2 regions of the Nocardia sp. NPDC050697 genome follow, and region 2 is predicted to be linked to the other one. Evidence: riboswitches for the same ligand, from Rfam matches in the RefSeq annotation. Region 2 holds a riboswitch; the other holds the start of a gene.
The links. A riboswitch is a leader RNA that binds a small molecule or an ion and turns the genes downstream of it on or off. The one in region 2 is predicted to bind thiamine pyrophosphate.
Positions count from the first base shown of each region.

Region 1: linked by a shared signal. The riboswitch ahead of AB0H71_RS06315 (TenA family protein) and the one ahead of thiC (phosphomethylpyrimidine synthase ThiC) in region 2 are both predicted to bind thiamine pyrophosphate.

Region 1 is NZ_JBFAHY010000001.1:1,259,487-1,274,451, forward strand. Features, by position in the region: gene AB0H71_RS06295 (DUF6069 family protein) at 1-69, opposite strand, end outside; gene AB0H71_RS06300 (ABC transporter ATP-binding protein) at 173-946, opposite strand; gene AB0H71_RS06305 (ABC transporter permease) at 939-1,727, opposite strand; gene AB0H71_RS06310 (ABC transporter substrate-binding protein) at 1,705-2,724, opposite strand; gene AB0H71_RS06315 (TenA family protein) at 2,721-3,425, opposite strand; TPP riboswitch at 3,418-3,513, opposite strand; gene AB0H71_RS06320 (hypothetical protein) at 3,571-3,990, opposite strand; partial or broken gene AB0H71_RS06325 (AMP-binding protein) at 3,989-4,363, shown strand; gene rnhA (ribonuclease HI) at 4,449-4,898, opposite strand; gene AB0H71_RS06335 (PPOX class F420-dependent oxidoreductase) at 4,908-5,318, opposite strand; gene AB0H71_RS06340 (maleylpyruvate isomerase family mycothiol-dependent enzyme) at 5,406-6,041, shown strand; gene AB0H71_RS06345 (zinc-binding dehydrogenase) at 6,087-7,109, opposite strand; gene AB0H71_RS06350 (helix-turn-helix transcriptional regulator) at 7,246-8,127, shown strand; gene AB0H71_RS06355 (acyl-CoA thioesterase domain-containing protein) at 8,161-8,973, shown strand; gene AB0H71_RS06360 (membrane dipeptidase) at 9,008-9,952, opposite strand; gene AB0H71_RS06365 (maleylpyruvate isomerase family mycothiol-dependent enzyme) at 10,294-11,046, shown strand; gene AB0H71_RS06370 (dienelactone hydrolase family protein) at 11,139-11,858, shown strand; gene AB0H71_RS06375 (hypothetical protein) at 11,872-12,306, opposite strand; gene AB0H71_RS06380 (molybdopterin-dependent oxidoreductase) at 12,303-13,418, opposite strand; gene AB0H71_RS06385 (class I SAM-dependent methyltransferase) at 13,415-14,050, opposite strand; gene AB0H71_RS06390 (DUF2064 domain-containing protein) at 14,047-14,715, opposite strand; gene AB0H71_RS06395 (glycosyltransferase) at 14,712-14,965, opposite strand, start outside.
Region 2 is NZ_JBFAHY010000002.1:691,492-706,456, forward strand. Features, by position in the region: gene AB0H71_RS10820 (thioesterase family protein) at 1-730, opposite strand, end outside; gene thiC (phosphomethylpyrimidine synthase ThiC) at 782-2,398, opposite strand; TPP riboswitch at 2,386-2,498, opposite strand; gene AB0H71_RS10830 (TetR family transcriptional regulator) at 2,526-3,152, opposite strand; gene AB0H71_RS10835 (exodeoxyribonuclease III) at 3,248-4,063, opposite strand; gene AB0H71_RS10840 (GNAT family N-acetyltransferase) at 4,074-5,051, opposite strand; gene AB0H71_RS10845 (peptide deformylase) at 5,051-5,638, opposite strand; gene AB0H71_RS10850 (DUF3263 domain-containing protein) at 5,765-6,088, shown strand; gene AB0H71_RS10855 (LytR C-terminal domain-containing protein) at 6,155-6,748, shown strand; gene AB0H71_RS10860 (superoxide dismutase family protein) at 6,847-7,533, shown strand; gene AB0H71_RS10865 (glutamate--cysteine ligase) at 7,544-8,701, shown strand; gene AB0H71_RS10870 (DUF5933 domain-containing protein) at 8,763-10,088, shown strand; gene mnhG (monovalent cation/H(+) antiporter subunit G) at 10,101-10,436, opposite strand; gene AB0H71_RS10880 (monovalent cation/H+ antiporter complex subunit F) at 10,433-10,693, opposite strand; gene AB0H71_RS10885 (Na+/H+ antiporter subunit E) at 10,690-11,220, opposite strand; gene AB0H71_RS10890 (Na+/H+ antiporter subunit D) at 11,217-12,812, opposite strand; gene AB0H71_RS10895 (Na(+)/H(+) antiporter subunit C) at 12,809-13,189, opposite strand; gene AB0H71_RS10900 (Na+/H+ antiporter subunit A) at 13,186-14,965, opposite strand, start outside.

The DNA.
Region 1 (14,965 bases), on a different contig from region 2:
GGCCTGGGTGCGCGGGTACTCGCGACGCTGCGGGTCCTGCCGACCGTAGTTGTACGACGGTTCCGTCATAGCCCGAAAGTACCCGCTCCGGGCGGAACGACCCACCCGAATCGAGGGCATGTCCACCCGGGTGGCACCTCCGATCACCCGGGTCCCGGTGTTCCGCCGCAGGCTAGGGCCCGTGCAGGAGCCCGAGAAGTTCGCGCTCCAGCGCGGCGAACTCGGGGGCCGCGAGGATCGACAGCTCCCGCGGGCGCGGCAGCTCGACGCGGACCTCGCGCAGCACGGTGGCCGGGCGCGGCGAGAGCACGACGACCCGATCCGAGAGGTAGACCGCCTCCCGGATGTCGTGGGTGATCATCAGCACCGTCCACCGGTACCGCTGCCACACCTCCTGCAGCCAGGACTGCATGTCGGTGCGGGTCAGCGAGTCGAGCGCGCCGAAGGGCTCATCCAGCAGCAGCAGGTCGCGCTCCTGGACCACCGTCCGCAGCAGGGCCGCGCGCTGCCGCATGCCGCCGGAGAGCTGCGCGGGCCGCGCGTCCTCGAAGCCGGTGAGCCCGAAGACCCCGAACAGCGCGCGGGCCCGGCGCCTGGCCTCCGCCCTCGGCACGCCGCGCACCAGCAGCCCGAGGGTGGTGTTGTCGAGCACGGTGCGCCACGGGAACAGCAGGTCCCGCTGCGGCATGTAGGCGCAGTGCGCGTCGGCGGGTTCGCCGTCGTCCCTGCCGAAGTGCACACTGCCGGAGTCCGGGGTGTCCAACCCGGCGAGCAGGCTGAAGACGGTGCTCTTGCCGCAGCCGCTCGGGCCGATGACGGAGACGAACTCGCCGTGCCGCGCGGTGAACGACACCCCCGCCAGCACGTCCCGGGGCGGGCGGCCGCCGGGCAGCGGGAAGGACTTGGTGAGCGAGTCGACGACGAGCACGCCGCTGGGCTCAGCCATGGTCGCTCGCCCACGGGGCGACGACCCGCTGGATCGCGAAGGTCAGCAGGTAGAGCGCGATGCTGAGCACGGCGGTGACCAGCACCGCGGCCAGCACCAGGTCGGTGCGGAACGAATTCTTCTGCAGGCTCATGTAGATGCCGAGCCCCTCGGTCGCGCCGACGTACTCCGCGAAGACCGCGCCGACCACGGCGTAGGTGATCCCGATCCGCAACGCGGTGAAGAAGCGCGGCAGCGCCGACGGCAGCCGGACGTAGCGGAAGACCTGGCGACGGGAGGCGCCCATGCTGCGCAGCAGCGCACCGGCGTCCCGGTCGGCCGCCGCGAACCCCTCGATCAGCCCGATCGCCATCGGGAAGAAGGTGACCAGCGCGACCACCAGCACCTTGGGCAGCAGCCCGAAACCGAACCAGATCACCATGAGCGGCGCGATCGCGATGATCGGCAGCGTCTGCGAGGCGACGAAGAGCGGGACGAAGGCCCGGCGCAGCCACGGCGAGAAGTCGACCAGCACCGCCAGTGCCCAGGCCAGGGTCAGCGAGACCGCGAACCCCGCCAGCGTCACCTGCAGGGTGGCGGCCGCGTTGGCGGCGATCTCGCCGCGGTGCGCCCAGCCCTGCTGCCCGACCCGCAGCGGGGACGGCAGCAGCTGCGGCCGGACCCCGCTGACCTCGACGTACGCCTGCCAGAGCGCGATCAGCAGCGCGACCGTGACGACCGCGGGCAGCAGCCGCCGCGGCCCCGCCCCGCGCGCGCGGTCACGCGGGGGTGAGGTAGTCATCGGTGAAGTACCGCGACCAGTCGGGCTCCTCGGTCAGCGGCCCGCCGTCGGGGCCGGCGAGCAGCCCCTTGCGGTAGAGGAAGCCGGAGCTCGCGGCCCACTGGTCGAGCGCCTGCGCGCCGACCCGGCCGTCGGCGGCCTTCATGTACTGGTTCGCCAGCATGCGCTGGCTCTCGACGACCAGGCCCTCGTCGGTGAAGGCGCCGGGGTTGGCGGCGATGAGATCGCGCGCGGCGGCGTCGGGGTCGTCGGCGGCGAGCTGGTATCCGCGCTGCAGGACCTGGACGAACTTCGCGGCGCGCTCCGGGTTCGCGGCCAGCCAGTCCTCGTTGCCGTCGATCACGATGGCGTAGGCGTCGGGGAAGCCGTAGTCGGTGTACCGGAGGTAGCGCATCGGGGTGCCGCGGTGCTCGGCCTCGATTCCCTCCCAGCCGAGGTAGGAGACGGTGAAGTCGGCCTGCCCGGAGTAGACCGCCTCGTACGCCGAGGTGCCGAGCGTGACGGCGGTGAAATCGCCGGTGCCGCCGTCGTTGCGGATCACCTGCTGTAACGCCTCCACCTCGCCGGGCTCGCCGAAACCGGCGTAGGTCTTGCCGTCGAGGTCGCGCGGGCGGGTGATGTCGGCGCGGTCGGCCCGCACCCCGATCCCGGTCGCCCAGTGCCGCAGCGGCGCCAGGACGGAGAGGGTGTGCGCGCCGGCGGCCCGCGCGAAGGTCGACTGCCACTGGGTGCTGATGCCGAACTCGGCGTTCCCGGCGTCGACCACGGTGCCGACGGCGGTGTTGCTGTAGGGCAGCACCTCGACGTCGAGGCCGGCGTCGGCGAACCAGCCGCGCTGCAGCGCGACGAAGAGCCCGGTGTGGTTGGTGTTCGGCGTCCAGTCCAGCGCGAAGCGGATGGTCTCGCCCTGGTTGCCGCTCGAGCAGGCGGTGAGCGCGGAGAGCACCGCCACCGCGGCGATCGCGCGGGCCAGGGCGCGGCGCAGGCGGCCGCTCATCCGGCGGGCCAGGGCTGCGGGTGCAGGGCGGTGTCCCAGAACATCAGTTCGTAGCGGGTGGCGATGACGAAGGCCGTCTCCATGGCGGCCAGGTCGGCGGGGCCCGCGGTGGCGGCCGCCGCGTCCACCAGCGCGCGGGCCGCGGCGGCGGATTCCTGGAACTCCGGTGCGCCGTAGGCGGAGACCCACTGCGCGTAGGGGTGTTCGGGGTCGGCGGCGAGCACCTCGGCGGCCGTCGCGGCCAGCCCGCGGCCCACCTCGGCGTAGATCCAGAAGCACGGCAGCGCCGCCGCCGCGCCGACCGCGTAGGACTCGGTGGCGGCGGTGGCGATCAGGTAGGAGAGGTAGGCCAGGCAGGCCGTCGAGTGCTCCGGCTCGGCCGACCGCTCCGGAATCCGCCCACCGGCGAGCAGATCCTGGTGCAGCGCGGTCTCGACCGCCACCGCCGTCCCGGCGGACTGCGCCCAGAACCGCGCGGTCTCCGGGTCGGGTGACTTCGCCGCCAGCAGGCTCAGCGTCTTCGCGTAGCCCGCGAGGTAGAGCGAATCCTGCTCCACGTAGGTGCGGAAGACCTCGAGCGGCAGCGTGCCGTCGCCGAGCCGGCGCAGGAACTCGAGGTCGTCGATGGCGGTGCGCAGCTCTTTCGTCCGATCCCACAGGTGGTCGGTGAAGCGTGCGGATTCGGCGGGTTGCGCGCGCAAACCAGGACATCCCTTCGTCAGCATTACCTGAACAGGTTCTCGGGTCTCATCTCAGCCCCGCTCGCGCGGAGCACCCCGTGTCGTTCGGTTTCCGACCATAGCAGCGATGGATGCCCCGGTGGGAGCCCGCTTCCGGTCGCCCGGCTCACTCCGCCGGGGGCGGATCACCGTCCCGCTTCTCGATGCGGCGCGGCCGGGCCATGCGCGGCGCGTTCGGGCGCCGGCGCGGGCGGGCGCCGAACTCGACGATCTGCGCGTCGCGCTCGCCCTCGGCCGGCTCCGGGGCGGGTGGGGTCGGCGGCCAGGCGCCGGTCTCGGCCTGCAGCTCCGTGCGGGTGACGGGGCGGGTCGGGGGCGGGTCGCCGGGGCGGCTGTTCTCCGGGCGCCACGGTTTGGGGTGCTGGCCGCCGGGCTCGTCGGGCACGCGCCGGGGGCGGCGCGGGAGCCGGACGACGTTCGCCGAGCCGTCGTCGTCGCGGGCCGGTTTGATGCCGTCGAGCTTGCGGCGCAGCTGATCGCGCATGCTGCGCTTACCGCCGGTGCCCGGCGCTTCGTCGTCCGACATGCCGCTACGGGTCGAGTTGCGGGCTGATCATGACACTCACGTCCGTATTGTCCCTCGAGATGGGCGCCGGCGTTCCGCCCGGAAGAGCGCGGATCGGTTACGGTGCGGCCAGGAGCCGTGTCTCCGCCGTGCGTGCGGCCCCCGCGGACCGGAAAGCCGGGTCGCCGTTCCCCAGGGTGATCGGGTCGCCGTCGGTGGGACGAACTCCGACGCCTACGCGATCGGCTTCCTGGCCTGCGCCAGGGCCGGGCTGGTGCACGTCCCGGTGAACTTCGCGCTGACCGGCGACGAGCTGGCCGCCCTGATCGCGCAGTCCGGGTCGCGCGCCGTGCTGGCGGATCCGGAACTCGCCCCGGCCGTCGAGACGGTGCGCGACCGGCTGCCCGCGGTGCGGCGGGTGGTGCCGAAGCGGATCCGGTTCGCCGCATCGCTGCCGCGCAACCGGAGCGGGAAGCTGCTCAAGCGCGAACTGCGCCAGCCGCCTCCCTGGCGCCGCGCACCGCGAGCCTGTCGGCGCGCTCGTTCTCCGGGTGCCCGGCGTGGCCCTTCACCCACTCCCACGCGACATCGTGCCCGGCGCAGGCCGCGGCGAGCCGCTGCCACAGGTCGGCGTTCTTGACCGGCTCCCGCTTCTGCGTCAGCCAGCCGTTCGCCTCCCACTTCGGGATCCAGGACAGGATGCCGTTGCGGACGTAGGTGCTGTCGGTGTACACGCGGACGGTCGAGCGCCTGGTCAGCGCCTCCAGCGCCCGGATCGGGGCCATGAGCTCCATCCGGTTGTTGGTGGTGGGGCCGGGATCGCTGCCGTACAGCTCGCGCTCGTGCGCGCCGTAGCGCAGGATCGCGCCCCAGCCGCCCGGGCCCGGGTTCGGGGCGCAGGCGCCGTCGGTGTAGATCTCGACTTCCACGCGGTGAGACTACTGGTGCCGGGCGTAGCGGGTGTCGTACCACCGCTCCCCCACCGGCGCACCGCCGAGATTCCAGCTCCAGGACTCGACGGGCGCGATGCGCAGGTAGTGGCCCGGCCCCACCATCCCCGTGCGCTCGACCGGCGGCTCGGCGCGGCCGTAGACGCGCACGCCCCGGGCGATGAATGGGTCGAGCGAGACCAGATCGTCGACGACCAGGGCCACCTCGGCATTGCCCGCGGCGACATTGCGCGCTTTCCGGGTAGCGGGGAAGGTCGCGCCGCCGCCGACCCAGAAGGCGGTGCCGTCGAATTCGGAGGCGACCGGGACGACGTCGGGCTGCCCGGCGGTGGCGCGGGTGGCGAGGCGGGCGAGCGGCTGGGAGCGGAGGTAGGCGTGTTCGGCGTCCGTGAAGCTCATGGCATCGGGATATCGGGGTCACGCGGCGATGAATTCCCGCGACGGGCGCCGTCTCAGCTCCGGAGATCCCGACGACAGGAGTGCACCGTGCCCGCTACCGCGACCGGCCCCGTTCTCTGGGCCATGATCCACGCCGAGCGCCGCGCGCTCGCCGACGACCTCGCCGAGCTGAGCGCCGAGCAGTGGGCGGCCCGATCGCTGTGCTCGGAGTGGACGGTCGAGGACGTGGTCGCGCACCTCACCGCCGCCGCGAGCACCGGGCCGGTGCGCTGGATCCGCAGTATGGCCGGCGCCCGCTTCGACGCCGCCGTGCACAATGCGCGGCTCCTCGCCCGGCATCGGGGCGCCGATCCCGCCGAGACCCTGGCCCGGTTCCGGGCGGTGCTGGACAGCACCACCGCGGCCAGCGGCCATACCCCCGCCTGGTTGGGCGAGGTCGTCGTGCACGCCCAGGACATCCGGCAACCGCTCGGGCTGCCCGCTCGCCCCGGTCTCGAGGCGTGCACCGAGGTCGCGCGCTTCTTCGCCTCCCGCAATTTCGCGGTGAACAGCAAGGATGCCGTGGCCGGGTTGCGGCTGGAGGCGAGCGATGGGCCGTTCGCGACGGGTGCGGGTCCGCTGGTCACCGGGCCGACGCTCGCGCTCGTCATGGCGATGGCGGGGCGGGCCGCGTACCGCGCCGAGCTCACCGGGCCCGGTGTGGTGGCGCTGCCGACAGATTGAGGGGAACCGCCGTGCAACTTCGCCGTCGTCGCCCGGCGTCCGTGATCACACGGTGAGCAGGACCTTGGTGGCGCGCCGCTCGTCCATGGCGCGGTAGCCGTCGGCCGCATCGGCCAGGGGAAGGGTGAGGTCGAAGACGTCGCCGGGGTGGATCTCCCCGTTCAGGATGAGCTCGATCAGCTCGGGCAGGAAGCGGCGCACCGGCGCGGGCCCGCCGTGCAGGTGCACCCCGGAGAAGAACAGCTCCATCCCGTCCAGCGACACGTCGTGCGACACCCCGACGTACCCGACGTGCCCACCGGGCCGGGTGGAGCGAATCGCCTGCTCCATGGACTCCTGCGTCCCCACCGCCTCGATCACCGAGTGCGCGCCGAGCCCACCGGTGAGCTCCTCGATCCGCGCCACCCCGGCCTCCCCGCGCTCCTCGACGATGTCGGTGGCGCCGAACTTGCGGGCCAGCGCCTGCCGGTCCGCGTGCCTGCTCACCGCGATCACCCGCTCGGCGCCGAGCCGCGCCGCCGCCAGCACCGCCAGCAACCCGACCGCCCCGTCCCCGACCACCACCACCGTCTTCCCCGGCCCCGCTTCCGCGGCCACCGCCGCGAACCAACCGGTGCCCAGCACATCGGAGGCGGCCAGCAGGTGCGGCAGCTGCTCGGCGCTCGGCCGCCCCGGGACGACGACCAGGGTGCCGTCGGCGAGCGGGACGCGGGCCCGCTCGGCCTGGGTGCCGATGGCGCCCATCGGCACCGCGTGCACGCACCGGCTCTGGTACCCGGCCGCGCAGATCTCGCAGGTGTTGTCGGAGGCGAAGAACGAGCCGACCACGAAATCGCCGACCTCCAGCGTCTGCACATCGGCGCCGATCTCCTCGACCACGCCCACGTACTCGTGCCCCATCGGGCTCGGCCTCCGCACCTCCTCGATCCCGCGGTACGGCCACAGATCGGAGCCGCAGATGCAGGTGGCGGCGATCCGGATGAGGGCGTCGGTGGGCTCGGTGATCCGCGGGTCCGCCCGCTCCTCGACCCGGACATCGCCGGGGGCGTGCATGACGACTCCACGCATGGTCAGGTACTCCTTCTGTGTCGTTCCCCCCGCGCGGAATCGAGTCAACCCCGGTTCGCACCGCGGTGGGAGTCCCTGTCGTGAGGTGTACCGGCAGGGCACCCCAGCCGCCGCGAACCACGCCTACGCTGGGACGATGAGCAATCGAGCCGAGGTGCGCGAGTTCCTGATGACCCGCCGGGCCAAGCTCACCCCGGAGCGGGCCGGAATTCCGGCGGGCGGCAATCGCCGGGTCGCGGGGTTGCGCCGCTCCGAAGTGGCCGATCTGGCCGGTGTCAGCGTGGAGTACTACGCGAAGCTCGAACGCGGCGCCATCTCCGGCGCCTCGGCCCCGGTGCTCGACGCCATCTCCACCGCCCTGCAGCTCGACGAGACCGAGCGCGCGCACCTGCTCGACCTGGCCCGCGCCGCCGACGGCATCCCCACCTCCGGCCGGGCCCGCCGCCGGGCGACCAGGGCGGCGGCGGCGCGGCCGAGCCTGCAGTGGGTGCTGGACAGCGTGCGCGACGCGGTCGCCTTCGTCCGCAATCCGCAGGGCGACCTGCTGGCCGCCAACCACCTGGGCCGCGCCTTCTACTCGCCGCTCTTCGGCGCGGGCGGGCGGACGCCGAACCTGCTCCGCTTCCAGTTCCTGGACCCGGTGTCCCGCGAGTTCTACCCGGACTGGGAGCTGTTCGCGGGGATGTGCGTCGCGCAGCTGCGGGCCGAGGCGGGGCGGGATCCGCACGATCCGGGGTTGCAGGGGCTGGTGGGCGAGTTGTCCACGCGGAGCGAGACATTCCGGCGGCTGTGGGGTGCGCACGATGTGCGCACGCACGGGACCGGGACCAAGCGGTTCCAGCACCCCGAGGTCGGCGAGCTGGTGCTCGCCTACGAGGAGCTGGCGATCACCGCGGAGCCCGGGCTCACCATGCTGATCTACAGCGCCGAGCCGGGGTCGCCGTCGGCGGAGCGATTGCGGATTCTCGCGTCGTGGGCGCCCGAGGATCGGCGCGCGGCGGGCGAGCGAACGCTGTAACGTGTTCTACTCCGCATCGAGGGGAGCGATCGAGTGCTGAGTTTCTTCGCGTGGCAGGATGGGCGGCTGGTGCCGCGACCGCTGGCGATCAGTCCATGGGCGCCGGGCAAGCTGAGCGGGACCGGGCTCTGCGGGCTGCTGGCCCGCGAACTCGAACCTCACTGCCCGGCGGGGTTCGTCCCGGCGCGGCTGACCGTCGATCTGTATCAGCCGGTCGCGGCCGCGGAGTTCGAGTTGCGCAGCACCGTGGTCCGGCGGGGGTCGCGGATCGCGGTCGCCGACGCCGAGCTGCTGCAGGAGGGCGCACCCCGGGTGCGGGCGTCGGCGGTCTTCCTCACCCCCGGTGCCGAACCGCCGGGCACGGTCTGGAGCCCCGACGCGGAGCTGCCCGTGCCGCCGCCGGGCAGCATGTCCCCGGACGGATCGCCGCCGCTGTTCAAGAGCGGTGACGGCGAGTGGAGCTCCGATTTCGCCGCGCACCAGAACGCCGAGCGGAAAGTCGCCTGGCAGAGCTTGCCGCCGCTGGTGGCCGGTGAGGCGATCACGCCCTTCCAGCGCGCGGCGATCCTGGGCGACTCCACCAACCACGTCTGCCACTGGGGTTCGGCGGGCGCGGGCTACATCAATGCCGATGTGACGCTGACCCTCGCGCGGCTGCCGATCGGCCACGAGCAGGGGCTGCGCGCGGAGAGCACGATCGCCTCGGCGGGGGTGTCGATCGGCACGGCCACGCTCTACGACCGCACCGGCCCGGTCGGGACCGCGGTGGTGACCACGCTGTCCAATGCCCGGCGCCGGATCGACTTCGCCGCCACCTCCGCCGACGAGCTCGCCGGGACGGGGTGATGCCGGGCCGGGGCGGCTCACCGACACCCGGCCGTCACCACGTCGCCCGGGCGACGCGCAGGAAGTTGGCGCTGAGCACGGCCTCGATGTCGGCGGCTGCCCACCCGCGCCGGGCGAGGTGGTCGCCGAGGGTCAGGAAGGTCTCCGGCGGCATCCAGGTCAGTGGCCCCCAGCGGGTGTAGGACTCGTCGAACAGGTGCGGATTGCGGGCGATCTCGGTGAGGAAGTCCGCGGCGTCGAAGGAGTGGTCGGTGCTGACCCCGACGTGGTCGATGCCGATGAGCTCCACGGCGTACTCGAGGTGGCGGGTCATGGCCTCGAGGGTGGGGGTGTTGGGGCCGAGGAAGATGCCGACACCGGTGATGCCGACGACTCCGCCGGTCTCCGCGCAGGCCCGCGCCTGGTCGTCGGTGATATTGCGGGGGTGCTCCCAGACCGAGCGCAGACACGAGTGGCTGTAGACGACCGGGCGGGTGGAGATCTCGCACATGTCGAGTCCGGTTCGGGCGCTGCCGTGCGAGCCGTCCGGGACGACGCCCGTCGCGTTCATCCGGGCGATCAGGTCGCGTCCCCAGCGGGTGAGGCCAGGGTTGTCGGTGTCCAGGCAGCCGCCGCCCGCGAGATTGGCGTGGTTGTAGGTGGGGGCCAGGGCGCGGACGCCGAGGGTGGCGAGGCGGGGCAGGTTGTCGAGGTCGGCGTCGAGGGGTGCGGCGTCCTCGAGGTCGAAGGCGATGGTGACCGTGCCCGGCGGGGTGCCGGGGAGCTGCCGGGCCGTCTCGGCGAGGGTCAGCCGCGGGTGCGCGGTGATGGCGCCGCGGTAGTGGTGCAGCAGGCGGGTGGTGTCGGCGAAGGTGTGCGGGGAGTAGCCGGCGTTGATCGAGACGAACGTGGAGCCGGGGTGGGCGAAGCGGGTGACGGGCTCCACCGACGCGGCGCAGTGCAGGGGAAGACACGCGTGCTGGTCCCAGAGCAGGCTCATGCTCCGATTCTCGCCCAGGGTGCCCGGGTGCCCTCGGATGGTGGTGTCGCCCGCGGGGACGCACGCCGCGCCCGAGCAGGCGCCGGTCGCGCTGTGTGTGGAGTACGCGGTCGGTCAGCCAGGTGGGTGCGGGTTCGTTGACCCGGAGTAGACCGCGGTCGGGGGCAGCCCCGCGACGCCGGACCGGCGAGTTCGACATCCTGCACGGAACCGCGAACACCCTGCCCTTCCCCGCGCATGACCTGCCGCACGGCGCCACTGCCGGAAGCGCGGCCCCGCGCTGCGGGTCGCACGAACCGTGTTCGCGCTCTATTCGGGCACGAGGCCGTTAGGCTGCATCGATGACCATCGCTGCCGAGTTCCTCCGCGCAGCGCTGGTCGACCGGACCCATGCCCTGGCCGAGCTCGTGCGGGAGACCGACCCCGCGACCCCGATTCCGACCTGTCCCGGCTGGACGCTGAGCGATCTCGTGACGCACGTGGGGCGCGCGCAGCGGTGGGCGGCGGCGATGATCGCCGCCCGATCGGCCACCGAGCTCGATATCCGCGCCGTGCCGGACGGGGCACGGCCCGCGCCCGGCGCGGCGGCCGGCTGGCTCGAGGCCGGGCCCGCCCGCGTGCTCGACGCCATTGACGCGGCCGGTGCGGAGACCGAGGTGTGGATCACGCTGGGGGCACCGCGCCCGGCGCGCTGGTGGCTCCGCCGGCTCGCGCACGAAGCCACCGTGCACGGCGCCGATGCGCTGCTCGCGGTGCACCGGCCGGCCGAGATCGAGCCCGAGCTGGCCGCCGACGCCATCGAGGAGTGGCTGGAGCTGCTCGCCGCCGGGCTCGGAAACCGCGGCGAGGCAGTACTTCCCGACGGCGCCTCCCTGCACCTGCACGCGACGGACCACGAACGCGGCGAGTGGGCGATCCGCCCGGTCGGCAGCTCCATCACCTGGGAGCACACGCACATCAGAGCGACCGTGGCGGTGCGTGCGCCGGCCGCCCAGCTGTTGCTCGCCATGCTCGGCCGCATACCGCCCAGCGCGCCGGAGGTGTACGGCGAGGCCGCGCTCCTCGAACGGTGGCTCCGCCGAACCCGCTTCTGATCCCCCGCTCCGGCCGCAGCCGGGCACAGCTGGTGAGGCGGCACGAAACGGGACATCCCGTACTGCGAATCCAGGTCGGATACCCTGGGCCCGTGGCGGTTCCACCGTATCTCCAGCCCTTCGTGCTGACCCTGCCCGAGCATCCGAGGCGCCGGGAGGGCACGATCGACATCTACTCCCCCGGCTCGGGCCCGCACCCGGTGGTCGTGCTGGTGCACGGCGGGCCGGTACCGCCGGACCTCCCGGTCACCCCGCGCGACTGGCCCATGTTCACCGGGTACGGCGCGCTGCTGGCCGGGCAGGGGCTGGTCGCGGTCACCGTCGACCACCGCCTGCACAGCCCGGCCGCCTACGCCGACGCCGCCGCGGACGTCGCCGCTGCCGTCGAGCGGGCCAGGGCACTGCCCGAGGCCGACCCGGAGCGGGTCGCGCTCTGGTTCTTCTCCGGCGGCGGGCTGCTCGCCGCCGACTGGCTGCGCGAGCCGCCGCCGTGGCTGCGCTGCCTCGCCCTCACCTACCCGCTGGTCATCGCGCCCGAGGGCTGGGGTGTCGACCCCCGCTTCGCGCCCGTCGACGCGCTCGCGGGCGCCGGTGCGTTGCCGGTGCTGCTCACCCGGGCCGGGCGCGAGGCGCCGGAGGTCGCGGCCGGGGTCGCCGCCTTCACCGAGGCCGCCGCGCGGCACGAGATCGGTGTCGAGGTGATCGAGGTGCCGAACGGGCAGCACAGCTTCGACATCCTCGACCACACCGACGAGTCGCGGGCAGCGGTCGAGCGCGCGGCGCGGTGGGTGGGAGAGGCCGTGCGGCGCTGACGCGCGGCCCGGACTATCGACGTCGATCCCGCGGGGAGCGACTGGTCTCCCTGTGCCGCTTTGCGAGCAGGACCGCCAGCACCAGCGCCCAGACCACCGCCAGCGCGATACCGAGCCCGAGCGGATAGTCACGGTCGAGCGACGACGGGTTGTCCGGCACGGCACCCCCACGCCGAAGTACCGGCAGCGCCACCAGAACCAGCGTGACGGTACAGACCGCACCGCAGGCGACCGGCGCCCACCACGCCTCGGGCAGCACCTGCCGCGCACCGACCCCGGCGGCGGCGCAGAGGGGCGCGAAAACAGCGTCGTGCAACAGGATTCCGGCGGCGAACCAGAGCGTGACCGAGATCAGCTCGGGACGGCTCAGGCCGAGCAGGGCGGCGATGCCGTACCAGCCCAGCCAGACTCCGGCGACGAGGAGCGCGACGCGCACCGCGGTGATCACGCGGACACCTCGATCCGGGCCAGCCACTTGGTCTGCAACACGCCGGGCCTGCTGGGGGCGATGAGCCGGCAGGGGTAGCCGTGGTCGATATCCAGCGTCTCGCCGTCGATGGTGAGCGCGATGAGGGTCTCGGCGGCGACGACGTGCTCGGCGGGCAGCACCGAGCTGCGGTAGATCCCGGCCTCCTCCAGCGACTCGACGCGCACCGCGCCACCCCGGTAGTCGACGACGGCGAGCAGCTCGCGCAGCCGCACGCCGGACCACTCGGCCGAAGCCGACCAGCCCTCGACGCAGGCGATCGGCAGCCGCGCGGTGGTCTGCGGCAGCGCGGCCAGCTCGGCGCGGGTGAACGCGCGCTGCCGCGGGCCGGAGGCGACGATCAGCCGATAGCCGGGATCGCGCGCCCGGTCGGTGACCCCGGCCGCCAGCGCGGTGCGATTGATCGGCACCCCCTGCGGCCCCGCACCGCTGCGCGGGGCGAGCACGGCCACCCACCGCAGGAACGGCACCGACTGCCCGGCCACCGCGAGCCCGGCCACCGCCGCCGCCACCCCACCGGCGCTCAGCACCGCGCGGCGCGACACCCCGGCGCTGGGCGGCGACTCGACCGGGCGGGCCAGCGCGTCCCTGATCACCGGCAGCTTGACCGCCAGGTGCACCGCGAGCGCACCCACCGCGACATAGGCCATGGCGTGGTGCGCGACCGGGAAGAAGAACGTCCACGGGTAGTACTGGGCGATGTTCACGAGCCCGGTCGTCAGCTGGAAGATCACCGACCCCACCAGCAGCGCGATCGACCCGCGCTCGGCGAGCTCCAGCGGCGAGAACCGCGGCCGCCGGAACAGCCGCGGATACACCGCCCACAGCTTGACCAGCAGCAGCGGGATCGCCGCGACCCCGGTGATCACGTGCAGCCCCTGGGTGAACCGGTACAGCCACACCGGGTGCGCGGGCCACCAGAACCACCCGGGCGGGTGCTGGATCCAGTGGCTGAGCAGCCCGGTCACGAAGCACACCAGGATCGCGATACCGAGCGGGATACCAGCCCTGGCGGCGATCGCCGGGCCACGCGCCGGACTCGGGGCCTCCGGCTCCGGCCCGGCCCCGCTCACGCCGGCACCTCCGGCCGGGCGCGGCCGAGCCAGGCGATGTGCCGCCCGTGCACCTCGGCCGTGGCGCGCACCCGGAACCCGGTCGCGGCGGCCAGCCGCCCGGCGTGCTCGATCCCGACCCGGCTCCACGGGAACCACGGCCCGGCGACTTCGTCGGTCTCCACCCGCTGCATGCGGCGCACGATGCCGGTGCCGGGCGGGTCGAACTCGACGACCGCCGTCCCGCCCGCGCCGAGCAGCGCGCGGGTGCGGGTGAGCAGCCGGTGCGGGTCGGCGCCGATGCCGATATTGCCGTCGGCGAGCAGGGCGTAGGCCCAGCGGCCCGCGCCGGGGAGCGGGCCGAGCACGTCGCGGCGCAGCGCGGGGGCGCCGCGGGCCCTGGTCAGCGCGACGGCGAGCGGGGAGATGTCGACGCCGAGCGCGACGATCCCGCGGCGCAGCAGCGCGGCGACCAGCCGCCCCGGCCCGCAGCCGAGGTCGATGGTGGGCCCGTCGCAGCGCGCGGTGAAGGCGGCGTCGGCGGCCTCGGCGGCGCCGAGCCAGCGCTGGGCCGGGACGGGGTGCCTGGTGCCGTCGGCGGCGCGGAGCCAGCAGGCGTCGCCCGCCAGTGCCCGGTCGAAGGTCTCGGTCATCGGACCGCCGGGGTGAGCCGGTGCACGGTGCCGGCGAAGCGGCCGCCCGCCTGCGCGGCGACACGCAGGGCGTCGTCGAAGAGGTCGACGTCGGAGTGCGTGGGCAGCGTGCGCACGCGTAATCCGCAGCCCTGCATGGCGTCCCGGGTCAGTTCGCCGGTGCGGGCGGTGGACATCGGGACCGTGGTGAGGGCGCGGGCCGGTTGCGGGGTGGGCAGGCCGAGCGCCCACCAGCCGCCGTCGGTGGCGGGGCCGAGCACCGCGTCGCCGGTGCCCGCGAGCTCGGCGGCGGCGGCGGTGAGCTCGCCGGGGGTGAGCTGCGGGGTGTCCATGCCGATCTGCAGGACCGGGAGCCCGCCGCGCGCGGCGTCGGCGTGCGCGCAGGCCAGCCGCTCGCCGAAGGTGCCGCCGCGCTGCGGCACCACCTCGAAGCGGGCCAGCAGCGCGCGCACCTCGGGGCCGCGTTCGGCGGCGGCGAGATCGCCGGTGCAGGCGACGACGCGGTGCGCGACATCGGCGGCGAGCACCGCGTCGAGGGTGTCGAGCAGCGCGGCGGCGGCCAGGTCGGCGGCCTCGCGCGGGGTGAGCGGCGGGCTGAGCCTGGTCTTGGCGAGCCCGGCCACCGGGGCCTTGGCGATGACGAGCAGCGTTGCCGGACAGCTCATGTCAGCACCGCCCAGAAGTCGCGGGTGGCGCGCAGGGAGCCGCGCACGGAGCCCGAGACCTTCGAGGTGCCGCCCGCGCGCGGCCGGTAGCTGACGTCCCGCTCGTCGATCCGCCAGCCCGCCTCCGCCGCGCGGACCAGCAGCTCGAGCGGGTAGCCGAAGCGCGGGTGCAGCGGGCCGAGCGCGAGCAGCGCGTCGCGGCGGGCCACCCGGACGGCGCCGATGTCGTGCACCGGAAGGCCGTAGCGGC
Region 2 (14,965 bases):
CCGATTCGGCGAGGCCGATTCCGTGGCGCTGCGGGAGGGTGACGGCGTCCAGGCAGACCCACTCGCCCACCGGGTGGCGGTGCAGCGTGACGGTGAGATCGGTGTTGATGAACAGGTAGGCGTTCCAGTCCAGGACGGCGCTCACCCCATTGCCGGAGTCGGCGGCGGCCAGCGTGCGCTCCAGCGGGCTCGGCGTGCTGCCCGCCACGATCGGGTACTTGAGCCGGATCCAGCAGACCGCGGGCCCCGGCTTCGCGAACGAACCCGCCGCGAACCGGTACTCGATACCGGTGTGGAACCCGACCGGCTGCGTCGAGGGGAAGGGCTCCGGCTCCGGTGCCTGCTCCGGCCCGGGCCGGGTGCCGGTCGGCAGGAACTCGGCGGGCAGCTCCAGCTCCGGCTCGGCCAGCTTGAACCGCCAGGCGTTCGCCCGCATCACCGGCCCGCGCTCCGACTCCAGCGTGGCCTCCAGCAGCTCCACGCTGCGGCCCGGCCGCACCAGCCGCGCCTTCGCGGTGAGCGGCGCCAGCGGCACCGGGCCGAGGATCTCCACCGCCACCCGCCCGATCTGGAACCCCGGCTTCGGCTCGCACCGCTCCAGCACGTGCCCGAGCAGGGCCGATGGTGGTCCGGCGTGCTGCGCGTCCGGGGACCACGGGCCGCGGGTCAGCTCGGTCGAGTGGTAGCGCTGCTCGTCGTCCGGGTCGGGTAGGTAGAAGGCGTCGGTCATGACCCCGATTCTGCCCCGCGCCGTACCGGCAGGCGCGGGGCACCGGGCGTCTCAGGAGACGACGGGCAGGTAGACCTGCGACCCCTTCCCGGCGAACTCCGCCGACTTCTCGACCATCCCCGCCTCGATGGCCTCCACATCGGTGAGACCGTTCTTCTCCGCGTACTCCCGCACATCGGCGGAGATCCGCATGGAGCAGAACTTGGGCCCGCACATGGAGCAGAAGTGCGCGGTCTTGGCGGGCTCGGCGGGCAGCGTCTCGTCGTGGTACTCCCGCGCGGTGTCGGGATCGAGCGAGAGCGCGAACTGATCCCGCCAGCGGAATTCGAAGCGCGCCCTCGAGAGCGCGTCGTCGCGCTGCTGCGCGCGCGGGTGCCCCTTGGCCAGGTCGGCGCTGTGCGCGGCGATCTTGTAGGCGATCACCCCGACCTTGACGTCGTCCCGGTCGGGCAGCCCGAGGTGCTCCTTGGGGGTGACGTAGCAGAGCATGGCGGTCCCGGCCTGGGCGATCACGGCGGCGCCGATGGCGGAGGTGATGTGGTCGTAGGCGGGCGCGATATCGGTGGCGAGCGGGCCCAGGGTATAGAAGGGCGCCTCGGCGCAGAGCTCCTCCTCCAGCCGCACGTTCTCCACGATCTTGTGCATGGGCACGTGGCCGGGGCCCTCGATCATCACCTGCACGCCGTGCGACTTGGCGATCGCGGTGAGCTCGCCGAGGGTGCGCAGCTCGGCGAATTGCGCGGCGTCGTTGGCGTCGGCGATGGAACCCGGGCGCAGCCCGTCGCCGAGCGAGAAGGTGACGTCGTAGCGCGCCAGGATGGCGCAGAGCTCCTCGAAGTGCGTGTACAGGAACGACTCCCGGTGGTGCGCCAGGCACCACGCCGCCATGATCGAGCCGCCGCGGGAGACGATGCCGGTGACCCGCTTCGCGGTGAGCGGGATGTAGCGCAGCAGCACGCCGGCGTGCACGGTCATGTAGTCCACGCCCTGCTCGGCCTGCTCGATCACGGTGTCCCGGTACAGCTCCCAGCTCAACGCGGTCGGATCGCCGTTCACCTGCTCCAGCGCCTGGTAGATCGGCACGGTGCCGACCGGGACCGGCGAATTGCGCAGGATCCACTCGCGGGTCTCGTGGATGTTCTTCCCGGTGGAGAGGTCCATGATGGTGTCGGCGCCCCAGCGGGTGGCCCAGACCATCTTCTCCACCTCCTCCGCGATGGACGAGGAGACCGCCGAATTCCCGATATTGGCATTGATCTTCACCAGGAACCTCTTGCCGATGATGGCCGGCTCCAGCTCCGGATGGTTGCGGTTGGCCGGGATCACCGCGCGCCCCGCGGCGACCTCGGCGCGGACCAGCTCCGGCTCCACCCCCTCGCGCGCGGCGACGAACCGCATCTCCGGGGTCACGATCCCCGCCCGCGCCCAGGCCGGCTGGGTGCGCGGCCCCTCGGCCGTGGGCTGCTCCCAGCTGTCCCGCAGCGCGGGCAGCCCGGCCGCGAGATCGATGGTCGAACGGTGGTCGGTGTACGGCCCCGACGTGTCGTACACGTCGAACCGCTCCCCATTGCTGAGCGAAATGCGGCGCACCGGCACCCGCAGCTCGTCCACCTCGAGATAGTGCTTCGCGCTGCCCTCGATGGGCCCGGTGGTCACGACAGATTTCACGATGTCACTCCCTACGCCGGCATTACCCGGTCAGGTTCCTACGGTCGACGGCCCTAGCCGTCCTCTCAGCCCGCTGGTGCGAGCCCCCGTCATCGACGATGAAGTTGTGCGCGGCCGACCCTACCCGCTACGCGTCGCGCAGCATCCGGAACACCTGGCCGCCGACGAAATCGCCGAGATCCTGCGGCGTCCAGTCGGCGGTGCCCGCCATCAGCGTCTGCACCGCGCCCTCGCCCGCGGCCAGCCACTGGTCCACCAGCACCGGCAGTTTGCGCTCGGCGCCGGTGGTGCCCCAGCCGGCCATGGAGCCGCGCAGCAGCGTGGTGCAGCGGTTCACCGCGAGCCGCCTGCCCCGGCCGAACTCCTCGGAGATCACCGGGTCCGGGGTCTCGGCCAGGAAGCGCCAGGACTCCGGGCGCGCGGCGGTGAGTGTGAGCAGCGTGCGGAAGCTGTCGACCACCGCGGACTCGTCCTCGCCGAGGTCGCGGGTGGGGAGCGTGGAGAGCAGGTCGTGGATGAGGTAGTTCTCCTCGCGCCTGCGCAGCGCGTCGATCAGCTGCACCCGGTCCGCGAAGCAGGCGTAGACGACCGGGCGGGTGACCCGCATGCGGTCCGCGATCGAGGCCATGGTGACGGCGGAGAGCCCCTCGGAGACCGCGAGGGTGAGCGCGGTGTCGAGCACCTGCGGCCGCCTGCGCTGCGGGCCGAGATGCTGTGCCCGCTGCCGCGGCCGGACGGCCGACTCACTACCCATGGCCGGTAACCCTAGCAGCGCGGACCCGTCGAGTGGGGTAACAAGACCAGACGGATGGTTTTACCGGAAAACGCTCCTACCAGCGTTGATCCGTCTCAGTCGGTGAACTCCGCGAGGACCGGCGCATGGTCGCTCGCACCCTTGCCCTTGCGCTCCTGCCGATCCACCACCGCGTCGGTGACCGTGGCCGCGAGCGCGGGGGAGGCCAGCACGAAATCGATCCGCATGCCCTCCTTCCTGGCGAAGCGCAGCTGCGTGTAGTCCCAGTAGGTGTAGACGCCGGGCCCGGGGGCGAAGGGCCGCATGACGTCGGCGTACCCGGTGGCCACGATGGCGGCGAAGGCGTCCCGCTCCGGCTGCGAGGTGTGCGTCTTGTTCTCGAAGTACTCCGGCGACCAGACGTCGTCGTCGGTCGGCGCGATATTCCAATCCCCGACCAGCGCGATCTTCGCCGCCGGGTCGGCGCTCAGCCAGTGCTCACCGGTCTGCCGCAGCGCCGCGAGCCACTCCAGCTTGTAGCGGTAGTGCGGGTCGTCCAGCGCCCGGCCGTTCGGCACGTACAGGCTCCACACCCGGACCCCGCCGCAGGTCGCCCCGAGCGCCCGCGCCTCCACCACCGGCGCGCCGAGCAGCGATTCCCCGGCGTCCTTGTCGAAGCCGGGCTGCCCGGGGAAGGCCGCCTCGACATCCGCGAGCCCGACCCGGGAGGCGATGGCGACCCCGTTCCACTGGTTCACCCCGAGGTGCGCCACCTCGTACCCGGCCGCCTCGAACCGCTGATGCGGGAACTGGTCGTCCCGGCACTTGGTCTCCTGGATGGCCAGGACGTCGACGTCCTGCCGATCCAGGAAATCGATCACCCGGTCGATCCGGGAGCGGATGGAGTTGACGTTCCAGGTGGCGAGGCGCACGGGGGACCTTTCAGCTCTGCCGCGGCGCGGCGTATCGGTAGCGGTGGTGCTCCACGAACCCCATCTCCCGGAACAGCCCGAGCCCGTCCGGGTTGTCCGCGGCCACCTGGACGTAGGCGTACCCGGCCCCGCGCTCCTGCCCCCAGCGCAGCAGCTCCGCGCAGATCAGCGCGCCGAGGCCGTGCCGCCGGTGCTCGGTGGCGACCGCGACGCAGGAGAGCCCCACCCAGTGCCGCCCGTCCGGCGCGGTGGTGACCGCGGCGCGGGCCACCGCGATCGGCTGCGGGACGCCGAGCACGGCGAAGCCGAGCGAACCGTCCCGGACGGCATTGAGCACATCCGGCGCGGGCCGCGGCGGCGGGGACGCGACCGGGTCCGGGATGCCGCCGCGGTACCGGTACAGCTCCAGCCAGGCCTGCGAGGGCGCGGGCGAGATGCGCACCATGGACGGCCCCTGCGGCAGCACCATGGTGGCGATATCGATGCCGAGCACGACCGTCTCGTTCCAGGTGTGCCAGCCGGGCGGGGTCGCGGCCAGCCGGTCCGGCAGGCAGAGCTGCACCGGAAGGCCGTGCTCGGTGTACCAGGCACCGATCCGGTACAGCGTGTCCTTGCCGACGATCGCCGGGCCGCTCGCGTCACCGAGCGGCAGCGCGGAGTTGGCGCGGTGCGTGTAGCCGTGGCCCGCGCGCAGCAGCCAGCCGTCCAGCCAGGTCTGCTCGACCCCGGGCCAGCCCGCGGCGCCGGCGTACTCCAGCGCCCTGATCTCCGAGGTGCGGATGGGCCGCGCCGGGATCGCGCGCAGCGCCACGATCTTGTCCGGCGCCACCTCCACCAGCGCGCCGTCACCGGTGCGCACGGTCGGCGGATCCACCGCGACCAGCTCGCCGAGCACGTCGGTGAGCGGCTGCGGGTACCCCTCCGGCAGCCGGTACCGCATGACCACCCGGTCGCCGAGTGCGGGCGGCCGCTGCGGTTCGATGCTCATCAGTCGTGCCCGAACGGGTCCGGCCCCGCGCCCGGCAGCCAGCTCAACCCCGGTGTGCCCCAGCCGTTCCGCTTGATCGCCTTCTTGGCGGCGCGGGCGTGCCTGCCGATCAGCACGTCCACGTAGAGGAAGCCGTCCAGGTGGCCGACCTCGTGCTGCAGCATGCGGGCGAAGAACCCGGTGCCCTCCAGCTCGACCGGCTCGCCCTTCTCGTCGGTCCCGGTGACCCTGGCCCAGTCGGCGCGGCCGGTGGGGTACTGCTCGCCGGGGACGGAGAGGCAGCCCTCGTCGTCATCGTCCGGATCGGGCATGGTCTCGGGCAGCGCGGAGGTCTCCAGGATCGGGTTCACCACGGCGCCCCTGCGCCGCACGGTGCCGCCGTCGGCGTCGCGGTCCGGGCAGTCGTAGACGAAGAGCCGCTTGGCCACCCCCACCTGGTTGGCCGCGAGCCCGACGCCGTTGGCGGCGTCCAGGGTCTCGTACATGTCGGCGATCAGCGGCGCCAGCTCCTCCGGCGCCTCGGTGACCTTTTCGGTCGGGTTGTGCAGCACCGGGTCGCCGACGATCACGATCGGGAGGATTGCCATGCGGTAATTATTGCCGTTACCGGAAGGTAGGGAACACGCCGGGTGCTCGGCCGGAATCCGTCCGGGGGCCGTGGTTCAATGAACCGGTCGGACCAGCACGTGATGGGAACTCGGCGAGGGAGCGAGATGGACAGCGCAGCTGCTCGGAATCCATCCGGCACCCCGGAGGATGCCGACGAGCCGGTGATCGAGGATGCGAGCGGCCTCTCCCGGCGCGATCAGGAGATCCTCGCCTTCGAGCGCCAGTGGTGGAAGTACGCGGGTGCCAAGGAGGAGGCGATCCGCGAACTGTTCGGTATGTCCCCCACCCGCTACTACCAGGTGCTGAACGCCGTCGTCGACCGCCCTGAGGCGCTCGCCGCCGACCCGATGCTGGTGAAGCGGCTGCGCAGGCTGCGCGCGAGCAGGCAGAAGGCAAGGGCCGCGCGGCGCCTCGGTTTTCAGGTCTGAGCCCGCGGTGTCGCGTGTCGGCGGCAGCGGCCTCGAACGCCGGTCGGAACGACTAGGGTCGAGGGGGTGAGCAACCCGAATCCCACCTCCGGCGGGCCGCCGCTGCGCGCGCTGGCGATGGTGTTGATCGCGCTGGCCATCGTGTTCGCCGGGCTGGGGGCGATGTCGCTGTCGGACTCCGATTCCAGCGCGTCGGAGGGGCAGGGCGCGGAGACCAGCACCGCCGCCCCGACGACCACCGCGGCCACCACCCCGCGCGCCACCACCACCGCGAGCGCGGCGGCGAGCACCACCGCCACGGTGCCGGAGACCCCGAGCGCGGTCGAGAGCACGACCGCGGCCGCGCCGCCACCGCCCCCGCCGCCCGCGGCGCCGTCGGTGAACCGGGCGGTCCCGGTGCGGGTGCTGAACAACAGCCTGGTGGCCGGGTTGGCCGGGCGCACCGCGAGCGAGCTGGGCGCGAACGGCTGGAGCAATGTCGCCACCGGCAACTACGCCGGCGGCACGCTCCCGAAAACCACCGTCTTCTACGGCGATTCGCCCGCCGAGCAGGCGGCGGCCGAGGCCATCGCAGCGGAGATCGGCGCGGTCGCCGAACCGCGGTTCGCCGGAATCTCCGGCTCCGAGCCGGGTGTGATCGTCATCGTGACGGGTAACTGAGCGGCATAGACGCGGGTCACCCTCTCACGATCAGGCTGCTCTCGCGTGGCAAGATCGTGCGCGGTACGCCTGTCCACATCCGTGAAGGAGTCATTCCGATGGCCTCGTCCCCGTCCCGTCGCCCGTCCTGGCGGATCGTGACCCCGGTGCTCGCGATCGCGGCGTTCGGCCTGGCCGGCTGCTCCAACAGCCAGGAGTCGACCGACGCGGTGGGTACAACGCCGCCGGTCTTCACCGCCTCCCCGGCCCCGGCGAGCGAGTCCGGGCACGGCGGCGGCGAGCACTCCGGTTCGGCGTCGGGCGCGACCGCGGAGCTCAAGGACCCGTCCGGGCAGACCGTCGGCACCGTGAGCTTCGCCGAGGTCAGTGGCCACCTGCAGGTCACCGTCGAGGCGCGCGGGCTGCGCCCCGGCTTCCACGGGCTGCACATCCACCAGGTGGGCAAGTGCGAGGCGAACTCGGTCGCCCCGACCGGCGGCCCGGCGGGCGACTTCCTCTCCGCGGGCGGGCACCTGCAGGTCGGCAGCGCGAACAGCCACCCGGCCAGCGGCGACCTGACCTCGCTGCAGGTGCGCGGTGACGGCAGCGCCTCGCTGGTCACCAGCTCCGACACCGTGACGCTGGCCGACATCAAGGACAAGGCGATCGTGGTGCACGCCGACGCCGACAACTTCGGCAATATCCCGAACCGGTACCAGCGCGCCGACGGCGTCGCCGGGCCGGACGAGGCCACCCTCGCCACCGGTGACGCGGGGGGCCGCGTCGCCTGTGGCGTCATCCACTAGGGGGAGCAGTATGCCCGGGGCTGATCGCAGGGGCAGCGGAACGCACGTCGAGTTCCACGGTTCGCCCCGGCCGACCATCGGCATCGAGTGGGAGATCGCGCTGGTCGACAAGGTGACCCGCGATCTCTCCAATACCGCGGCCGCCGTCTTCGACGAGGTCGGCGAGGTGCGCGCGCACGACGGCACCCCGCAGCTCTCGAAGGAGCTGCTGCGCAATACCGTCGAGCTGGTCACCGGGGTGCACGACACCGTCGGCGCCGCGCTGGACGACCTCACCGGCACCATGAACGTGCTGCGCCGGGCCGCCGACCCGCTCGGGGTCGACCTGTTCTGCGCGGGCACGCACCCGTTCGCGCAGTGGTCGGCGCAGCAGCTCACCCGCTCCGAGCACTACGACGAGCTGATCGAGCGCACCCAGTGGTGGGGCAGGCAGATGCTCATCTGGGGCGTGCACGTGCACGTGGGGGTGTCGCACCGGGAGAAGGTCTTCCCGATCCTGAACGCCATGCTGCCCTCGTACCCGCACCTGCTGGCGCTCTCCGCCTCCTCGCCCATGTGGTCCGGCTCGGATACCGGGTACGCCTCGAACCGGGCGCTCATGTTCCAGCAGCTGCCCACCGCCGGGCTGCCGTTCCAGTTCGAGAAGTGGTCACAGTTCGAGGGTTTCGTGCACGACCAGTTCAAGACCGGGGTCTTCGAGCAGCTCGGCGGCATGCACTGGGACATTCGGCCCGCGCCCAAGTGGGGCACGATCGAGGTGCGGATCTGCGACGGCGTCTCCACGCACCGGGAGCTCGCCGCGCTGGCCGCGTTCATCCACTGCCTGATCGTCGACCTGGACGATCGGGTGGAGGCCGGTGAGACGCTGCCCACGCTGCCGGTCTGGCATGTGCAGGAGAACAAGTGGCGGGCGGCCAGGTACGGGCTGGACGCCATCGTCATCACCGATGCGGACAGCAACGAGCGGCTGGTCACCGACGACCTGGACGACCTGCTGAACCGGCTGGAGCCGACCGCGGCCAAGCTGGGCTGCGCCGACGAGCTGCGCGCGGTCGCCGAGATCCCGCGCGGCGGCGCCAACTACCAGCGGCAGCGCCGGGTGGCGGCGGCGAGCCAGGGCGATCTGATCGCGGTGGTGGATTCGCTGGTCCGCGAGCTGAATCCCTGACGGCGGTCTTCCGTTCAAGCACCGGGGACGGTGTTGTTCACACGCCGTTTACTATGGGCGGATGCTTGTGGAGGACCCTGTCCGGCGCAGCCGCCGGGCGCAGCTCTCGATCGTGCTCGTCGCGGCGGTCGGCCTGCTGCTGGCAGGGCTCCAGGCCGCGGCGCTGCGGCAGGGCTTCGAGGGGCCGCTGACCAGCCTGTGGAAGGACTTCGCGGGGACCCCCAAGTCCATGACGGTGCCGTGGGCCGGGCTGGTGCTCGCGCTGGTCGGGCTGCGCCCGCGGGACCGGTTCGTGGCGGCGGGGGCGGCGATCGGCATCGACCTGATCGGCGCGGGCGCCCGGCTGCTGGCCGGTGATCTGCCGACCGTCGGGAACGGGCCGGTCTGGGTGCTCACCGGGATCACCGTGGTCGCGCTCTGGCGCTGGCGCGGGCTGCGGCGCCGGAGCGCGCTGCACGCGGTCGCGCTCGGCGCGCTGCTCATCCTGGCCACCAAGGTCGGCGACGTCTGGCTGCACGTCACCATCCTCGCCCACCCGGGGGTGCTCGACGAGTACGTGCTGCTTGCCGATCACGCGCTCGGTGACCCGTCCTGGGTGCTGGGCCGGGTGGTCGAGGCGCTCGGGCCGGTGGCCTACGCGGTGCTGCACTGGGTCTACATCGAGCTGCCGCTGGCCGCCATCGTGGTCGCGGTGTGGCAGCTGCGGCGGGTGGTCGCCTCCGGGCGCTGGCCGGGGCACTACCTGGTGCGCACCTTCCTGCTGCTCGGGCTGGCCGGGCCGGTGGTGTACCTGATCTTCCCGGTGGTCGGGCCGATGTTCGCCTTCGGCGCGGACGGCGCGGGGTGGCAGGTGGGGAACTACTGGCCGCAGTTCGTGCCGCCGATCGACCGCAGCCCCGGCGTGCTCCCCTTCGACCAGGTGACGCCGCGCAACTGCATGCCGTCCATGCACACCGCCTGGGCGCTCGCCGTCTTCCTGCACACCAGGCGGGATGCCGACGGCTCGCCCGCACCGCGCTGGCTGCGCTGGGGTGGCGCCTTCTGGCTCTGCGCGACGCTCACCGCGACGCTCGGCTTCGGCTACCACTACGGCGTCGACCTGGTCGCGGGCGCGGTGCTCTGCCTCGCCGTCGAGTCGGCGCTGCGCGACCCGGAGCGCGGGTACGGCTGGTTCCGCTGGCGGCTGGTGCTCTTCGCCGCCGGCGTGCTGGTGGCGCTGCTGCTCGCCTACCGCTTCCTCGCCGTCCCGATGGCGGAGTACCCGCTCTTCGCCGGACCGGCGATCCTGGCCCTGCTCGCCGCCGTCGCCGCCGCCTTCCACGCCACCTGGTTCGCGGCCCCGAAGCTCGCCGGGGTGCAGCCCCCCATCCCCGCCCCCGTCCGCTGAACCGGGCGAGAACTACCCAACGTCGTTGTCGCCCAGTTCGTTGACCTGGAGCAATCCGTCCCGGTAGCGCTGCTCGCGGTAGGCGGTGCGCCCGATGAGGTGCGCGATCACCGGCGCGGTGAGCAGCACGAACAGCATCATGAGCACGAGCATCCAGGCGTTCACATCGCCGCGCACCTGAATCGCCGCGCCGAGCAGGATCAGCACCAACCCGACCACCTGCGGCTTGGTCGCGGCGTGCATGCGGGCGAGCGTGTCCCGGAAGCGGACCAGCGCGATGGCCGCGGTGAGCGCCAGCGTGGAGCCGAAGAGGATGAGGATCGCGGAGACCCACTCCAGCGCGCTCACCGGTCGTCCCTGACCCGGAAGCGGGAGACCGCGGCCGACCCGAGGAACCCGACCAGCGCCAGCGCCACGATGGCGGGCACCACCGAGGTGTCCTTGCTCCAGGCCGCGTACACCGCGAGCCCGCCCGCCGCCATGGCGGTGAGCGAGTCCACCCCGACCACCCGGTCCAGCGTGCTCGGTCCGTGCAGCACCCGGAAGAGCGTGAGCAGCGCGGCCACCGAGAGCAGCACCGCGGCGATACCGGCAACGACGGTCATGACTTCGCCTCCTCGACGGGGTTTCCCGGCCGCCGCTCGAACGACGAGACCAGCAGCCGCTCCAGCCGCCGCGTGGTGCGGTAGAACTGCGCGACCGCGGCCTCGCTGCCCACGTCGAGCACGTGCACGTAGACCACCCGCCGGTCCCGGTCGATCTCCAGCACCATGGTCCCCGGAATCAGGTTGAGCAGGTCGACGCAGAGCGCGAGCACCAGCTCGGACCGGATGTCCAGCCGCACCCGCAGCACCCCGGAGACCGGCTGCGACCCCGGCCGGAGCCCGAGCCAGGCCACCTGCAGGCTGGACTGCAGCGCGTAGTAGGTGCTCACCGCGACCAGCTCGGCGAAGGCGATCGGGTTGAACCGCCCGGTCACCGGCATGGCGGGCAGCGGGAGCACCACCACGATCACGATCCCGATCAGCAGCCCGGCGACCAGGTTGCCGAGCGTCAGCGTGCCCCAGAGCAGCGTGTAGACGCCGGCGAGCCAGAGCACCACGCCGACCCGGCCGAGGCTCTCCCGGCTCACCGGTACCCCTCCGGGTCGTCGCCGAGCACCGCGCTCACATAGACGCCGGGGTTGTCCAGCTCGGCGGCGGCCCGGTCGGTGATGCCGAGGATCGGCCCGGCCAGCACGGTCAGCGCGAAGCCGACGAGCACCAGCGCCGCGGTCGCGGCGACCATGAGCGCGGGCATCCGGCCCGGGTCGGTGCGCTCGTCGTAGAGCACGTCGGTGGTCTCCTCCACCAGGTTCGCGGGGCGGGCCATGGCCAGGTGCCCCTCCGGCGCCTCGGAGCGCGGCCGCCAGAACGCCTTGCTCCACACCAGCGCCACCACGTACAGCGTCAGCAGGCTGGTCGTCACCGCGCCCGCGACCAGCACCCAGGCCAGCCAGCCGCCGTCGGCGGCGCCCGCCTGCAACAGCGCGACCTTGCCGATGAATCCCGAGAACGGCGGGATACCGCCCAGGTTCAGCGCCGGGATCAGGAAGAGCAGCCCGAGCAGCGGGCTCGCCCCGGCCAGCCCGCCGAGCCTGCGCAGCGAGACCGACCCGGCCTGCCGCTCGATCAACCCGACGACCAGGAAGAGCGCGGTCTGCACCAGGATGTGGTGCGCCACGTAGTACACCGCGCCGCCGAGCCCGGCCTCGCTGGCCAGCCCGATGCCGAAGAGCATGTAACCGATATGACTGACCAGCGTGAAGGAGAGCAGCCGCCGGATATCGCTCTGCGCGATGGCGCCGAAGATGCCGACCAGCATGGTCAGCAACCCGGCCACCAGCAGCAGGGTGTCGAACCCCTGCTCCGGGAAGAAGAGCGCGTGCGTCCGGATGATGGCGTAGACCCCGACCTTGGTGAGCAGCCCGGCGAAGACCGCGGTGACCGGCGCCGGCGCGGTCGGGTAGGAGTCCGGCAGCCAGTTGGAGAGCGGGAAGATCGCCGCCTTGATGCCGAAGGCCACCAGCAGCACCGCGTACACCGCATTGCGCACGCCCTCCGGCGCCGCCCCGATCCGCAGCGCCAGCTGGGCCAGGTTCAGCGTCCCGGTGGCGGCATAGGCCAGCGCGATGCCGACCAGGAAGATCAGCGAGCTGAGCATGGAGACCATGACGTAGGCGACGCCCGCGCGCACCCGCTCGGCGGTCGCGCCGACGGTGAGCAGCACGAAGGAGGCGGCGAGCAGGATCTCGAAGCCGACGAAGAGGTTGAACAGGTCACCGGCGAGGAAGGTGGTGCCGACACCCGCGGTCAGCACCAGGTAGGTGGGGCGGTAGATCGAGGTGGGCTGGCGCTCGTCGCCGTCGCGGATGTTCTGCCCGGCGCCGTAGATCGAGACGACGAGCAGCACGATCGAGGAGACCAGCAGCATCACCGCGGAGAGCCGGTCCACCACCAGCGTGATGCCGATCGGGGTATCCCAGCCGCCCACCTGGACGGCGGTGGTGCCGTCGCGGTCGGCCAGGTAGAGCAGCGCCGCGCAGACCGCGACCACCGCGGTCAGCGCGATCAGCGTCACCAGGCTCTGTAGCCGCGGCCTGCGGCCGAAGATCAGCGTGGTGGCGGCGGCGAGCAGCGGGATGAGGACGGGCAGGGGGGCCAGGATGGCGAGCAGGTCGGTCAATCCTCCGGGTCCTCTCGCTCGCGCCGCCCCGCCACATCGGCGTCCTCGGCGTCGTCGGGCACGTCGTCGGTGGTGGTGAGCATGCGGGCGCGGTAGGCGAGCGCGAGCACGAAGGCGGTGAGCCCCATCGTGATCACGATGGCGGTGAGCACCATGGCCTGGGCCAGCGGATCGGCCATGTCGGTATCGGCCACCTCCGCGCTGCGCAGCGGCGGGTGCCCGTCCGCGCCGCCGACGGTGAGGATGAGCAGGTTCACCGCATTGCCGAAGAGGATCATGCCGAGCAGCATCTTGGTGACGGCGCGCTCCAGGATCAGGTAGACGCCGCAGGCGACAAGGGCGCCGATCACGACGAGCAGGGTCAGGTTGGCGGTCACGCTGCGCCCCCCTTCGCGGAGACCGGCTGGTCGGAGTCGAGCTCGCTGTCCAGCCGGGCGCCGAGCGAGCGCAGCACGTCCAGCACCAGCCCGACCACGATGAGGTAGACGCCGAGGTCGAAGAAGAGCGCCGTCACCAGCTTGACCTCGCCGAAGAGCGGCAGCGTCAGCTCGACGATCGCCGAGGAGAGCGGCGGCGCCCCGACCAGCAGCGAGGCCGCCGCGGTGCCGGCCGCGAGGGTGAGCCCGGCGCCGAGCAGGTGCCCGGCGTCCACCGGCAGCGCCTCGCCCAGCTCGTACCGCCCGCCCGCCAGGTAGCGCAGGGTGAGCGCCAGCCCGGCGGTGAGCCCGCCGGCGAAGCCGCCGCCGGGCGCGTTGTGCCCGGAGAAGAAGAAGTAGACCGAGAGCACCATGATGGTCGGGAACACCAGCCTGGTGGCGATCTGCAGGATCATCGAGCGGTTCTCCCGGGAGATGAGCCGGCCCGCGGAGAGCCACCCCACCCGGTCCGGGTCGTAGTTCGGGGCGTCCGCGGCGCGCGGCGCGCTGCCGAACCGGCGCACCCGGAAGACCAGCGACGCCACCCCGGTCGCGGCTACCACCAGCACCGAGATCTCGCCCATGGTGTCCCAGGCGCGGATATCGACGAGCAGCACGTTGACCGCGTTCTTGCCGCCGCCGAGGGTGTAGGCGGCCTCCGGGACGAGCTGCCAGATCGGGGTCGAGCCGCGCGCGGCCACGGCCACCGCGCCGAGCACCGCGACCACCGAGCCGACCGCGATGCCGAGCACCGCCCTGCTCCCCTTCGAGGCGGCCAGCCTGCTCTCCTCCAGCTCCGCCGGGAAGGCCCGCAGCACCAGCACGAAGACCACCAGCAGCAGCGTCTCCACCAGGAACTGGGTGAGCGCCAGGTCGGGGGCGCCGTGCAGCGCGAAGATGACGCCGCAGCCGTAGCCGGTGACGCCGACGACGAGCACCGCGGCCAGCCGGTTTCGCAGCACCGTCGCCGCCAGCGCGGAGGCGATCATGACCAGCGCGATCACCAGCTGCATCGGGGTGTCCCAGAGGCGCATCCGGAACTGGCTCGGCCCGGCGATGGCCAGCGCGATCGCGGGCAGCAGCGTCATGGTGCCGAGGATGGTGGCCTGGTTCAGCGGCAGCGAGCCGCGCTGGGTGGCAGCGGTCATCCGCAGCGAGAGCCGGTCCATCTGCTTGAGCGTGGCGTCGTAGACCCGGTCGGCATTGCCGAGCCGCGGGTGCGCGGACTCGTGGATCCGCCCCTGTAGCGCGAAGAGCGCGAGCCCGCCCGCCACCACGACCGCGGTGAGCAGCAGCGGCAGCGTGAAGCCGTGCCAGAGCGCGAGGTGCTGCGGGGCCGGGCCGGGCAGGGTGCGGGCGTACGGCGCGAGCAGCGTGTCCACCCAGGGCGCGGCGAGCCCGGCGGCGAGCCCGGCCAGGGCGAGCAGCACCGGCGGCGCCAGGAAGGCCGCGTCGGGGCGGTGCCAGTGCTTGGGCGGCTCGACGCCCGCCTTGTCGGCGAAGGCGCCCCAGACGAACCGGGCGCTGTAGGCCACGGTCAGCATGGAGCCGACGACGAAGACCGCGAGCAGCACGATGCGGACCGGCCCGGCCAGCACCTCGGCGTGCTGCGCCGCGGCCAGCGCGCTCTCCTTGCCGACGAAGCCGAGCAGCGGCGGAATGCCTGCCATGCTCAGCGCGGCCAGCGCGGCGGCGCCGAGCAGCACCGGCTCGCGGCGGCCAAGCCCGGAGAGTTTG